2 regions of the Salinibacterium sp. dk2585 genome follow, and region 2 is predicted to be linked to the other one. Evidence: predicted binding sites of a transcription regulator. Region 2 holds the regulator's gene; the other holds the start of a gene.
The links. The regulator HrcA, encoded in region 2, represses chaperone genes, less so after heat shock. The targets are predictions, from matches to a motif close to TTNGCACTCGNNNNNNNCGAGTGCNAA.

Region 1 (7,155 bases), 930 kb from region 2:
CGCGAAGGGGCCCGGTATCCGCGTGGATGCCGGGCCCTTCGCGTTGTGCCGCGGGTTGAGGCATGCGAAAGGGGCCCGGATGCCGTGGCATCCGAGCCCCTCCCTCAGTCGTTCGGCTTAGTACGCGGAGTACGTGTTGTCCGGGCCGAAGATGTAGGTGCCGATCACGGCCTCGGTCGGGTCGCCGACCTCGTCGAAGGTGATCGGGCCGGAGATGCCGTCGTAGTCGGCGACGTCTCCGTTGTTGATGATCTCGGCGCACTCGGCGAAGGTCGAGCACTTCTCGCCGTCACCCGAACCACCCGAGACTTCCTGCAGCGCAGCGGCGATGTCCGCGGCATCCGTCGACTGGGCCTTGAGGGCGGCCAGTGCGAGCAGCATGACGGCGTCGTACGACTCCGCGCCGTAGGTGAACTCGGTGAGCTCAGGCTCACCCGTGCCGACCCAGAACTCGTTGAGCTCCTCGGTGAACGCTGCAAGCTCATCCACGTTGGTGCCGGGGAAGGTGCCCTTGGCGCCCTCGATCGGCGGAACCTCGTCACCGAAGTTGGCAAGGTTGCCATCGACGAAGTAGAGGTTCTCAGCGGGGAACGACGAGACGATGTCCGGAAGCATCGTCTTGACCTCTTCGAACGTGATCAGGGCGATCGCGTCAGGGGCCTCGGCGAGGACCTCGCTGATCTGGGCACTGAAGCTCGTGTCACCCGTGTTGTACGACGACGTGGCGACAACCTCGCCACCGGCGGCCTCGAAGGCCTCCGTGACGTACTTCTGCAGGCCGGTGCCGTAGGAATCGTTCAGCACGATCATGCCGAGCGTCTGGTGGCCGTCTTCTGCGATGAGGTTGCCAAGCACCTCGCCCTGCAGCACGTCGGACGGTGCCGTGCGGAAGTAGAGGCCGTTGTCGTCATAGGTCGTGAACGCGTCGGACGTGTTGGCCGGCGAGAACAGGATCGTGTCGTTCGCGATGACCTGGTCGATGAACTGCAGCGAGACACCGGACGACGCCGCACCAATGATGGCGGAGACACCCTCACCGAGCACGCGAGGAACCTCGGTCTCGTAGGCCTTGTTGTCGGTGTCACCCGAGTCGCCGCGCACGTGCTCGACGGTGATGCCCATGTCGGCCTCGTTGATCTGGGAGATCGCGTAGTCGACACCCGCGAACTCGGGCGGGCCGAGGAAGGCGAGGTTGCCTGTTGCCGGCAGCAGCGAACCGATCTTGAGCGTCAGGTCCTCCCCCGTGTTGCCACCGTTGCCGCCATTGCCACCGTCGTCTGCCGCGCAGCCGCTCAGCACGAGTGCGACGGCTCCGAGACCTGCGACACCTGCGTAAAGGGCCTTGCGCCCGCGCGATCCGGCATTGGCCTTCGCGAATACGCTCATGTTGCTCCTTGCGTTCATGAAATGTGATGAAAACCACGGCAGGACACTGCCGTCTTGCAACGGTATTGCCCGGCACGCCCGCGCACAATACCTCCGTGTTACGGGGCGGTAACATGCGCGACAGCCCTGTCTACTCGACGAGTACGTCTCCCCCGGGCACCGCTCGGTTGTCGGCGCCGTAGGTGAACACGCGGAACACAGCGACCGTCGGGTCACCCGAATCGTTGAGCGCAAGTGGGCCGGAGACACCGTCGTAGTCGATGTCGGGGCGGCTCTCGAGCACGTCGAGGCACTCGCCGAAGCTCATGCACTTGATGCCCGCTCCGGAGACATCGATGGCCGAGTAGGCGAGCGATGGGCCGCCGTCGTCCTCAGCCACGATCGCGGCGAGCGCCGCGAGCACGGTCGCGTCATAGGCTTCGGCCGCGTAGCGCACATCGCTGAGCCCAGGGTCCATCGACTTGGCCCGGGCCGCAAACTCCTCAGAGGGCTCCCGCCCGTCGAGCACCCCGCGAACGCCCTCGATCGCGCCAGCCGGGAGTGCCTGCGAATAGTCAGCGAGGCCGGCAGCGGTCACCCAGAGGGAGGTGGCGGGGATTCCGGCTGTCACAAGGCCGTCGAGCAGTGCGGCGGTCGGCACCCCAGGCGTGAAGGGACTCGACAGCACGACGGCGTCCACGCCCGACTCGGCGACCCGGGCGGCGAAGGCAGCGGCATCCGTATCGCCTGCAAAGGTCTCGGCGAAAGTGACGGAGCCATCCCCCATCGCCTCGGAGAGCACGGAGGTCACGGCCGCCGACTCGGTGTCGTCGAAGGTCACCGTGGCGACCGTCTCGGCGCCGTCGTCGGTGAGCAGCTGGGCGAGGGCGCGGCCCTGCAGGCTCACGGGCGGCGAGGTGCGGAGAAGGAGGCCGGAGTCGTCGAGGTCGGACAGGGCGGATGCCGTCGCTGACGGCGAGATGACAGCGATACCGTCGGCGGCGGTGAGCGGGAGGAGTCGCTCAGCGAGCACGGATGAGGAGGGGCCGACGATCACGTCGACGCCGTGCTCGACGAGCTGGGCGTAGGAGGCCTCGAGCGTCTCTGTCGTGGCGTCGCCTGAATTGCGATGGAACACCTCGACGGGGGCGCCGAGCACACCGCCCGCCTCGTTGATCTCGCGCACCGCAAGCTCGACGCCCGCGACCTGCGCTGGCGAGAGGAAGGCCGTCTCCCCCGAGGTCGGCAACAGCGTGCCGATGCGCAGCACGCCGTCTCCGGATGCGGCGGGAGCGCTGGGGCGCGGCGACGGGGCGGGAGTGACCGCCACCTCCGCTGTGCACCCTGACAGCACAAGGGCTGCAGCGATCGCGACGGCAGTGACGGGGGCACGGCGCACCATGGCGTTCCTCTCATTCGTGGAGGCGCCAACGGGCGACGCCTCAGGAACCCTACCGAGAGATCAGAGCGGTTGCGGCAAGGCGCGGCGCGACATCCGCCCCTCGACCAGCATGTCGATCGTGAGCACGACAAGGGCGACCCAGACGAGCCCGAAGCCCACCCAGCGCTCGGGCGGCATGGCCTCATGCAGCACGAACGCGCCGAGGATGAACTGCAGGATGGGCGCGAGATACTGCACGAGGCCGATCGTGACGAGCGGCAGGCGGCGGGCGCCTGCGGCGAACAGCAGCAGGGGCACGGCCGTCGCCACGCCGGACATCAGGAAGAGCACGAGGTGCGCGGGCCCATTCGCGCCGGCCGCGATGCCCGGGCCCGCTGCCAGCGCAAGGAGCACGACGATCGCGGGGACCGTCAGCCACATCGTCTCGACCGTGAGTCCCGACACCGCACCGACCCGCGGGCCCGCCTGCTTCTTGATGAGGCCGTAGAGGCCGAAGCTGCCGGCGAGGGCGAGGGAGATCCACGGGATCTCTCCGAGGCCGACCGCCAGCACGACGATCGCGATCGCCCCGAAGCCCATCGCGACCCACTGGAGCGGCCGCAGCGATTCGCGAAGCAGCACGACACCCAGCAGCACCGTGAAGAGCGGGTTGATGAAGTAGCCGAGGGATGACGCAAGCACCTGGCCGTTGAGCGCCGCGAAGACGAACACGAGCCAGTTGACCGAGATCAGGGCGGCGGCGACCCCCATGATGAGCGCGAGCCTGGGCGACCTGACGACGTCGGCGACCGAGCGCCAGCCGCGCGTGATCGTGAGCAGGAGGGCACAGAAGGCGAGCGACAGGATGACGCGTCCCGCGACGACCTCGAAGGGGCCGGACGGGGCGAGGAGCAGGAAGTAGCCGGGGAGGAAGCCCCAGAGAGCGTAGGCACCGACCGCGTAGAGGAGACCGGCGCGCCGTTGCATCCGCACGTCTTCGAGTACGGGTGCTGGGCGGCTCATTCGAGAATGCTACAACCGCGAGAAACGAAAAGCCCGCCCTGCCGAAGCAGGACGGGCCTTCGAGAAATGGATGCGACTAGCGCACGACCACCGCGAGCACGTCGCGGGCCGAGAGCACGAGCAGGTCGTCGCCGCCGTACTTGACCTCGGTGCCGCCGTACTTGGAGTAGATCACCTTGTCGCCAACAGCAACGTCGAGCGGGATGCGGTTGCCGTTGTCGTCGATGCGGCCGGGGCCCACCGCCACGACCTCGCCCTCCTGGGGCTTCTCCTTGGCAGTGTCAGGGATGACAAGACCGGATGCAGTCGTCTGCTCGGCCTCGACCTGCTTGATGACAATGCGATCTTCGAGCGGCTTGATGGACACCGACACGGTTGACCTCTTTCTGAAGTGCGTGAAGAAACTTGGGGTTAGCACCCTCGCGGGGAGAGTGCCAGAACAACTGTAGCGGGGTGATTGGCACTCTCGCAATCCGAGTGCCAATCCGAACTCGCTCTCACTATCCGGACCATACACGGACGATCAGCGTCGAAGGCCCCGACCGTGCGGGTACGGTCCGGATTCATGAAAGGGATAATGGGCCGGATGGATTCCGCCGAGCTCACCCACCTGCTGACGCCCGAGGGGCTGCGGCTTCTCGACTCCCTGCCGCCCTATGACAGCAAGGGCGATGTCGTGCGCATGGTGAGCGAGCTCCGTGCGGCCGGGCACCCGCCCGCCCTCGTCGCTGCGGTGCTCACGCAGGCGAGACTGCGGCATCGCGCGCTGGCCAAGTTCGGCCCCTTCGCCGAGCGGATGCTCTTCACCGAGGCGGGGCTCGAGCAGGCCACCCGCCTGAGCGTCGCGGCACGGCACGCGGAGCGCTTCCGCACGGCCGGAGTCACGCGCGTCGCCGACCTCGGCTGCGGCATCGGTGCCGACTCGCTCGCAATGGCCGCGCTCGACCTCGGCGTGCTCGCGGTCGAGCGCGATGAGGTGACCGCCGCCATTGCCGCCTACAACCTTTCCCCCTGGGCCTCCGTCACGGTCGAGCACGCCTCAGCTGAGGACGTCGACCTGGCCGAGACGGATGCCGCGTGGCTCGACCCCGCCCGACGCAACGAGCGCGGCCGTCTCCATGACCCCGCAGACTGGTCCCCGACCCTCGACTTCGCCTTCGGCCTGGCCGAGCGGATGCCCGTGGGCGTCAAGCTCGGACCGGGCGTCGACCGCGACGTGATTCCCGAAGACGCCGAGGCCCAGTGGGTCTCGGTCGACCACGACGTCGTGGAGCTGGGAGTGTGGCTTGGCCCTGTAGCGAGGCCGGGCATCCGTCGCTCGGCCCTCGTCATCACGGAAGGGGGCGCCGCTGAACTCACCTCGGCGGCCGACAGCGAGGACGCGGAGACGGGCGAGCTCGGCGAGTACCTCTACGAACCCGACGGCGCGGTGATCCGGGCACGGCTGATCGGAGACCTCGCGCGCCAACTCGGCGGACGCATGGTCAGCCAGGACATCGCCTACATCACGAGTGACCGTGCCCTCGATACGCCCTTCGCGTCACGATTCCGCATCATCGAGCAGCTCCCGCTCGACGAGCGCCGCCTCAAGAGGGAACTGCAGGTGCGCGGGATCGGCCGCGTGGAGATCAAGAAGCGCGGCGTCGACATCGACCCTGCCGCCTTCCGGCGCCGCCTCGCGCCACGCGGAGACGGCACCGCCACCGTCGTGTTGACGAGGGTGGCGGGTCGGCGTGTTGCACTACTCGCGGAGCGCGCGGCTCAGTAGTAGTAGCCGCTCGAGGCTCCCGCCACGAGGAAGAAGATGAGCGGGACGATCCAGATCAGGCCCCACAGGAGGCTGATCGCGATACCCGAGTAGCCCGTAATGATGCCCGTGAGCCAGAACGGCTTGGCGTGCGGCTCGCGGCGCTGCGCGATGTGGCCGAAGACGACACCCGCGAGGGCGGGAAGGAACCCGAGGCCGCCGAAGAGACTGAGGAAGACGCCCGCGATGCCCGTGATCATCGAGGTGAGGCTGAGTCCCTTGGGGGGACCGGCGGGCGCCGACTGGTAGGGCGAGCCGCCGTAGGGCTGTTGGGTGCCCCCGTATGGCTGCTGCTGAGGTGCGCCGTAGGGCTGCTGCTGGCCCGCTGCGGCGGATGGCTGCTGCGGCACGCCGTAAGGCTGCTCTGGCTGCGCTGCCGCCGTCGCATCGCTCGCCGTGGCCGCAGGCCCATAGGGCGACGCGGCCGGCGCCGCATCCGCCGAGGGCGCTTCGGAGGCGGGCGCTTCGGAGGCCGCGACTTCTGGCGTCGGCTCGGGCGCGGGCACCTGCTCGGCAGCCGACTCGGCAGGGGGCGTGGGGACCGGCGGAACCTCGTCGGGGTTGTGAGTGCTCATGCAGCCATTCTGTCGGATGCCCGCCTCCGGCAACAGCGAAGGGCCCGAGTCGTTCAACGCGGGCCCTTCGGTGACGGACAAACTAGTTGTTGAGCTCCTCGAGCTGCTGCTCGAGCTCGTAGGGGGTCATGTCGTTGTACTGCTCGCCGAGGGAGGCGAAGAGCACCGTGCTGCCGATGACGAGGAGCACCGTGATCGCGAGGCCGATGAAGCCCGTGATGATGCCCGTCAGCCAGAGGCCCTTCGACGCCTGCGGCTCCTTCGACTTGCCGAGGAAGCCGAGGATGATCGCGGCGATCGGGAGGATGACGCCGATGAGGCCGAGAATCGAGAAGATGCCGATCCAGGAGCCGAGGAGGCCCAGGATTCCGGCGATGAGCGCGATGATGCTCAGCACGGGTGCCTTCTTGGGCGCGCCGCCGGCGGGAGCAGCGGAGTAAGGGGTGGGCTCCGGGGCGGCAGCCGGCATGGATTCAGACACGGGAGTCTCCTTGATGATCGGATTGATGCGGTGCCTATGGTGACAGCACGCTGAACGGGTGTCAACGAACAACACCCGCTTTTCTCCGACGTTACGCCTGGATGCTCGTCACGGGGAGGGTGGAGTCGGCGCCGAAGCCGAGCCCTGACGGTTGCCGGCCCGCCGCGACGAGTTGCGCCCCGAGGGCCGCGATCATGGCCCCGTTGTCGGTGCAGAGGGAGAAGGGTGGGATGCGGAGCGCGATCCCGGCATCCGCGCACCGCTCCTCCGCGAGGGCACGCACGCGAGCGTTCGCGACGACGCCGCCTCCCAGCAGGAGGCGCGGCACGTTGAGGTCGCGGCAGGCGGCGACGGCCTTCGTGATGAGCACGTCGGCAACGGCCTCGCGGAAGCTCGCCGCGACATCCGCCACGGGAACCTCCTCGCCAGCATCGCGCTTCTGCTCGACCCACCGTGCGACGGCCGTCTTGAGGCCCGAGAACGAGAAGTCGTAGCGGTGCTTCGCCATGTCCTTGGGCAGGCT
Region 2 (7,155 bases):
CCGGTCGTGAAGGCGGCCATCCTCGCGCCGAAGGACTACGTCGGCGTCATCATGGAGCTCTGCCAGAGCCGCCGCGGCACGCTGCTCGGCATGGACTACCTCGGCGAGGACCGCGTCGAGATTAAGTACACGATCCCCCTCGGCGAGATCGTCTTCGATTTCTTCGACCAGCTGAAGAGCAAGACGGCCGGCTACGCGAGCCTCGACTACGAGCCCGCGGGGGAGCAGGAGGCAGACCTCGTCAAGGTCGACATCCTGCTGCAGGGCGAGCAGGTCGACGCCTTCAGCGCGATCGTGCACCGCGAGAAGGCCTACGCCTACGGTGTGCTCATGACGGGCCGCCTGCGCGAGCTGATTCCGCGGCAGCAGTTCGAGGTGCCCATCCAGGCCGCCATCGGCGCGCGCATCATCGCTCGCGAGAGCATCCGGGCGATGCGCAAGGACGTGCTGGCGAAGTGCTACGGCGGTGACATCACTCGAAAGCGCAAACTCCTTGAGAAGCAGAAGGAGGGTAAGAAGCGCATGAAGATGGTGGGCCGCGTCGAGGTGCCGCAGGAGGCGTTCATCGCCGCGCTGTCGGGCGACGTGGAGAAGAAGGACAAGAAGTCGTAGATCTCCGGTAGCACCCCGTCCTAGGGTCACATCATGCGCTCGATGCCAAGCACAACGACGAAGCTCGGAAGGACGAAGAGCTCGAGCGTTTGCGCGAGGTGAACCGGCTCGCCGACAAGGCCTTCAACAGGGCAGTAGAGGAGACCCTACGGGCGTGCGAAGACGCTCCGGACTGGTTGGCTGGAGTGTTGCAGCAGCCATCAGTTGTCGGCATCGCGAATGACGACGAGCTCGCCGATGACAATCTGAGCGGCGCATGCGGCCTGCTCGAGGGTTCACGTGTCTGCGCTGACGCTCGGGCGCGCGGCGTCTGGTAGCGCGGAAGGCACTCAGACGCGCGCGGTATCCTTGCCGGATGCCTCTGTCGTGCCGTTCCTTCCTGCGCTGTGAGGCGCAAACGCTTGCCGCATCCCTTTGCCTCGGAGCGAGCTAGGTGTCCAAGAAGGCGCTCTGGAGCCTCCCCGTCAACTACGCGGCCGTAGGCGCGACGCAGTCGCAGGAGTCGATCGCGTTTCCGCCGAAGGGGTACCGCGCGTTCGAGAAGCGCGTGCGCATCGGCACGGGACCGGCGCGGTGGGAGTTCGCATGGCGGGCGACCATGTCGTGGGGCATCAAGGTTCGCAGTGGCTTCGACGTTGAGCTCACGGAGACGCCCCGCGAGGTTCGTGAGGGCAGCTATACGCCCGTGACCTTCAACGACTCGGGAGCGCCCGTCGCCGCGGCCGGCACGGGTGAGCGCAAAGAGGTGACCTACGGGCCCGACGGTTTGCCATTCGTGACCCCCGGTGACTCGGTCTGGCTCGTGTTCTCGGTCGGCCCTTTCACACTGCGCGAACCCGTGCGCGTCATCTACGTGATCGACGAGCCGAATCGCAAGGGCTTCGCCTACGGCACGCTGCCGGGCCACCCCCTCAGCGGCGAGGAGCTCTTCGTGGTCGACCTTGAGGATGACGGCTCGGTCTGGATGATGCTGAGGTCGCTTTCCCGTCCGGCACCCGGCAAGTGGACAGCCGTTAGCCCCCTCCTTTTGCTCGCGCAGCGCGCGCTTCGCCGCCGGTACTTCTCGGCGCTCTCTGGTCCCGTCGACTGACGATGCCCTCCGCCCTTCCCCTCGCCGACCCGGCTCCCCTCGACGGCCTCTTGCCGGTGACGGTCGCTGGCGGCGCTGCCGCGCGCGATTTCGGCGTCTACCTGCACGTGCCGTTCTGTCGCGTGCGCTGCGGTTACTGCGACTTCAACACCTACACAGCCGAAGAGCTGCGCGGCGTGCATCGTCGCGACTATGCCGGGCAGGCGGCGCTCGAGGTCTCCTTCGCTGCGCGGGTTCTGCGGGAGGCTGGGCTTGCGCCGCGGCCCGTGTCGGCCGTCTTCTTCGGAGGCGGCACGCCAACTCTGCTGCCCGCATCCGATCTCGTGCACATGCTTGACGCCGTCCGCGCTGAGTGGGCGCTGGCCGCTGGAGCCGAGGTCACGACGGAGGCCAATCCAGATTCAGTGGATGCCGCCTATCTCCAGGAGCTCGCACGGGCAGGATTCACCCGTGTGTCGTTCGGCATGCAGTCGGCCGTTCCCCACGTGCTCGCCACCCTGGAGCGCACGCATGACCCCGCGCGCATCCCGCTCGTCGTGCAGTGGGCGCGCGACGCCGGCCTCGACGTGAGCCTCGACCTCATCTACGGCACGCCGGGGGAGTCTCTCGAGGACTGGCGCCGCTCGCTGGAGCACGCGATCGCGCAGGAACCTGACCACCTCTCCGCCTATGCGCTCATCGTCGAGGACGGCACCAAGCTCGCGCGGCAGATCCGTCGCGGCGAGGTGGCGGAGCCCGACGATGACCTCGAGGCCGACATGTACGAGCTTGCGGATGCCCTGCTCGCCGATGCCGGCTACGACTGGTACGAGGTCAGTAACTGGGCCAGGCCGACGGACGGCGGTGATCATCGCAGCCGCCATAACCTCGCGTACTGGCGCGGACAGGACTGGTGGGGCGTCGGGCCCGGCGCCCACAGCCATGTCGGGGGCGTGCGCTGGTGGAATGTGAAGCATCCAGCCGCCTATGCAGAGCGCGTGCTTGGTGGGAACTCGCCAGCGGCCGGACGCGAGGTACTCGACGACCAGACGAAGGCTGTTGAGCGCGTGCTTCTCGGCGCTCGCGTCCGCGATGGCCTCCGCACGACGGAACTCTCCGAGGCGGGCAGGCTTGCGGTAGCCGGGCTCATCGCGGATGAGCTGCTGGACGCCAAAGCCGCCCTGCGCGGATCAGTCGTGCTGACCCTGCGAGGGCGGCTCCTTGCGGATGCTGTCGTGCGGCGACTGCTTGAGTGACGGCGGCCGCGAATCTCCTACTGCTTGATGAACTCGATCGTGAGTGGATAGCGGTAGTAGAAGCCCTGGTTGGCCTTGACCGCCGCGATGATCATGAAGACGACCATCGCGATCGGGATGATCATGGCCAGGTAGACGATCGCGAATCCGATGCCGAAGGTGAACACCGCCAGCGGGATGGCCACGATGAAAAGAATGATGGCGGCAGCGATCGAGTAGATCGTGTACGAGATCTGGAAGTTCAGCGCCGAACGGGTGTGTTCGCGCACGAAGGGGCCGCGATCCTTGAGCACGAGGTAGCCGACGAGCGCCGGGATGAAGCTGAAAAAGATCCCGCCCACGTGCACGAGCGTCGCCCAGAGCTTCTCATCGGCGGGACTCATGGGCTGGTTCGGCTGGTACTGCCCGGGAGGGGGCGGGGCTGCGTTGGTCATGCGCCTATTAAACCAAGCGCCCGAGGCAAAGGAGAAGGCCGGGAACGAAGTCCCGGCCTTCTCCTTCGGCTCAACGACTACTTGACGAGCCGGAGCGTCAGCGGGTAGCGGTACGCAATGCCGTCTTTCGTCTTCGTGAAGGCGATGATGCAGAACACGACTGCTCCGGCCCAGATCGCGAACGCGATGAGTGGCTGCAGGAAGAGCCCAAAAATGCTCCAGAACCCGAACGTGATGGCGGTCAGCACGAGGTTGACGACGAACCAGGCGATCTGTGCGATGGCCACTGTGATCTGGAAGTTGAGGGACTCCTTCGCCTCCTGGTCCGTGAACGACCCGCGGTCTTTGAACACGAGCCAAATGATGAGCGGGGGCAGGAAGGAGAGGATCCCGCCAAGATGAGCGAACGAGGCCCACTGGCGGTCCTCGGCCTGGCTCAGCGGAGCTGCGGGAGGAGTCTGGTCGGTCATGTCATGCCTTTCTCTGGGCGATCCCCGACGTGGGGGATCGAGTGTTCTGTCTGCCTGAGAAAAAGCTGAGGGTAGCGCAGGCACTGCATAACCTAGCGCCACCCACTCCGGGGGGCAATGATTTCGCGGGCGGTGCATCGCGGTAGAATTGGCAGTCACTTGATGCGAGTGCCAAGACGGTGGAGGTGATGGGGATGGTTTCCGATCGGGGCCTTGAGGTGCTTCGTGTCATCGTGCAGGACTATGTCGCCTCACGGGAGCCGGTCGGCTCCAAGTCGATCGTCGAGCGTCACTCCTTCGGAGTGTCCGCGGCCACGATCCGCAGCGACATGGCGCAGCTGGAGGAGGAAGACCTCATCACGGCGCCGCACACGTCGTCCGGACGGGTGCCGACAGACAAGGGGTATCGCCTCTTCGTCAATCAGCTCGCCGATCTCCGGCCCCTGTCTGCAGCGCAGCGGCACGCGATCGAGGCCTTCCTGGGTGAGTCGACCGATCTCGACGACGTGCTCGCGCGCAGCGTGCGACTGCTCTCGCAGCTGACGCACCAGGTGGCCCTCGTGCAGTACCCGACGCTCGGGCGATCACGCATCCGTCATGTCGAGCTCGTGCCACTCAACCAGGTGCGCCTCATGACCGTGCTTATCACCGACACGGGCCGGGTTGAGCAGCGCATCATCGACGTGCCAATGGGGATCGACGAGGAGTTCCTTGGGGAGCTCCGCACCCGCATCAACAGCGAACTCGCGGGCCTCGTGTTGAAGGATGCCGCGGAGCAGCTGGAGGGCTTGGCCGAATCCTTCGAGCCGCACCGGCGACCTTTCGTCGCGGTCGTCGCGAGCAGCCTCGGTGAGCAGGTTGTCGCAAGCCGGCACGACAAGCTCGTGATGGCTGGAGCGGCGAACCTCGCCCGCACCGAGGAGGATTTCAGTGGCAGCATCTATCCTGTGCTGGAGGCGATCGAGGAGCAGGTGACCCTGCTGCGCCTGTTCAGCGAGATGGAACAGGAGATGGGCGGCATCGCGGTGCGGATCGGCCGCGAGAATGAGTCCTTCGGGCTCGGTGAGGCATCGGTGCTCAGCTCTGGATACGCGGGATCGAGCGGCGAGGTCGCGCGGCTCGGTGTGCTCGGCCCGACGCGCATGGACTATTCGAGCAACATGACGGCGGTGCGTGCTGTGGCGCGCTACCTCTCCAAGCTGCTGAGCGAGAACTGACGAGAACAGATCGACGGTCGAGGGCGGGAGCCCGCGACATCCGCACGCCGCAGGGTGGACGGAGCCGTGAGAGAACAATATTGAGGAACTGCATTGGCTGACCATTACGAGGTGCTCGGCGTCGACCGCAGCGCGACGCCGGAAGAGATCAAGAAGGCGTACCGCCGCCTCGCGCGCGAACTGCACCCCGACGTGAACCCGGGAGCCGATGCAGCCGACCGCTTCAAGGACGTGACCCACGCCTACGACGTGCTGTCGGATCCCAAGCGCAAGCAGGAATATGACCTGGGCGACCAGGCTGGCTTCGGCGCCGGTTTCGGGGGCGGCTTCGGTGACATCTTCGAGACCTTCTTCGGTGGCGGGGGCGGCACTCGTCCGCCCCGGTCGCGCACAGAGCGTGGCCAGGACGCCCTGCTGCGCGTCGAGGTCGAGCTCGCGGATGTCATCTTCGGCACGTCCCGTGAGGTCGAGGTCGACACGGCTGTCGTGTGCAAGACGTGTGGCGGCTCCTGCTGTGCGCCCGGCACCGACCTCCAGACCTGCGACATCTGTGGCGGATCGGGACTCATCCAGCGCTCCGTGCGCAGCCTGCTGGGCAACGTCATGACCTCGAGCCCGTGTGGCACCTGCCGCGGCTACGGCACGGTCATCCCGCACCCGTGCCAGACCTGCTCAGGCCAGGGTCGCGTGCGCGCGCGGCGCAAGATTCCCGTCGACATCCCGGCCGGGGTTGACACGGGCCTCCGCCTGCAGATGCCCGGCCAGGGTGAGGTCGGCCAGGGTGGCGGGCCGAGCGGTGACCTCTACCTCGAGATCAAGGTGCGGCACCACGACGTCTTCAGTCGCAACGGCGACGACCTGCTCGCAACGCTCGAGGTGCAGATGACGGATGCCGTGCTCGGCACGCGCGCCGTCTTCGAGTCCCTCGACGGCCCGGTCGAGGTGGAGATCAAGCCCGGCACGCAAAGCGCCGAGGTCATCACGGTCAAGGACCGTGGTATCACACACCTTCGCGGCTCAGGCCGCGGCGACCTCAAGATCGGGGTGCAGGTGCTGACGCCGACGAAGCTCAACGGCAAGGCGAAGGACCTCATCCAGGAACTGGCACGAGTGCAGAATGCGGTGCCTCCGCACCTCTCGCATTTCCAGCAGGGACTCTTCCAGAAGCTTCGCGACCGCTTCCTCAACATCTAGCGCGCATGGCGCACTTCTATCTCGCGGACGGCCTCAGCGACACCGCGCCGGGGTCGCTGGTGACGATCGAGGGTGCCGAGGCGAAGCACGCCGTTTCGGTGAGCCGGGTGCGCGTGGGCGAGGTGCTGTCGATCGGCAACGGGGAGGGCCTCGTCGCGACGGGAACCGTCGAGGAGGCCGCGCCCACACGGCTGAGCATCCGGGCCGACGAGGTCGTGAGGCATCCGCCGCCTTCCGCTCGGATCACGCTCGTGCAGGCGCTGGCGAAGGGCGGGCGCGACGAGTCGGCCGTGCAGGCATCGACAGAGCTCGGCGTCGATGCGGTCGTGCCCTGGGCGGCCAGCAGGTCGGTCGTGAAGTGGGACGCCAACAAGCGGGACAAGGGGCGGGAACGCTGGCGCGCGATCGTGCGTGAGGCCACGAAGCAGTCGATGAGGCCGTATCTGCCGCAGGTGCATGAGCCCGTGACCACGAAGGAGATCGCTCGACTCGCCGAGTCGGCACTCGTGCTCGTGCTCGAGCCGACGGCGCAGACCCCGCTGACCTCGGTGGAGGCATCTGGAAGGGACATCGTGCTCGTCGTCGGTCCCGAGGGCGGCATTGCGCCGGAGGAACTCGACATGCTCGCCGCCGCTGGCTGTGTGCCCGTGAGGCTCGGCAGCAGTGTCTTGCGCACGAGCACTGCGGGCCCGGCGGCACTTGCCGTGCTCAGCGCACTCACGGAACGCTGGTAGCGCCTCACCCGCGAGAGCGGAAGCGCTTAAGCTGGACTCATGCCAGGCCAAGACGAAGTCTCGATCTTCACGCGAATCATCAACAGGGAGATCCCCGCAGAGATCCTGTTCGAGAGCGACGCGGTCATCGCCATCCGTGACATCGCGCCGCAGGCGCCCGTGCACCTCC

Region 1: the regulator HrcA is predicted to act here: its motif matches at 4,227-4,253, upstream of groES (co-chaperone GroES).

The regions. Positions count from the first base shown of each region.
Region 1 covers NZ_CP042856.1:624,758-631,912, reverse strand. Annotated here, with positions in the region: gene FVA74_RS03000 (ABC transporter substrate-binding protein) at 118-1,386, opposite strand; gene FVA74_RS02995 (ABC transporter substrate-binding protein) at 1,517-2,767, opposite strand; gene rarD (EamA family transporter RarD) at 2,828-3,769, opposite strand; gene groES (co-chaperone GroES) at 3,846-4,142, opposite strand; gene FVA74_RS02980 (class I SAM-dependent methyltransferase) at 4,356-5,537, shown strand; gene FVA74_RS02975 (DUF4190 domain-containing protein) at 5,531-6,151, opposite strand; gene FVA74_RS02970 (DUF4190 domain-containing protein) at 6,234-6,632, opposite strand; gene tsaD (tRNA (adenosine(37)-N6)-threonylcarbamoyltransferase complex transferase subunit TsaD) at 6,724-7,155, opposite strand, start outside.
Region 2 covers NZ_CP042856.1:1,552,776-1,559,930, reverse strand. Annotated here, with positions in the region: gene lepA (translation elongation factor 4) at 1-612, shown strand, start outside; gene FVA74_RS07310 (DUF1990 family protein) at 1,046-1,702, shown strand; gene hemW (radical SAM family heme chaperone HemW) at 1,705-2,937, shown strand; gene FVA74_RS07300 (DUF4870 domain-containing protein) at 2,955-3,371, opposite strand; gene FVA74_RS07295 (DUF4870 domain-containing protein) at 3,449-3,841, opposite strand; gene hrcA (heat-inducible transcriptional repressor HrcA) at 4,036-5,058, shown strand; gene dnaJ (molecular chaperone DnaJ) at 5,152-6,252, shown strand; gene FVA74_RS07280 (16S rRNA (uracil(1498)-N(3))-methyltransferase) at 6,258-6,986, shown strand; gene FVA74_RS07275 (histidine triad nucleotide-binding protein) at 7,026-7,155, shown strand, end outside.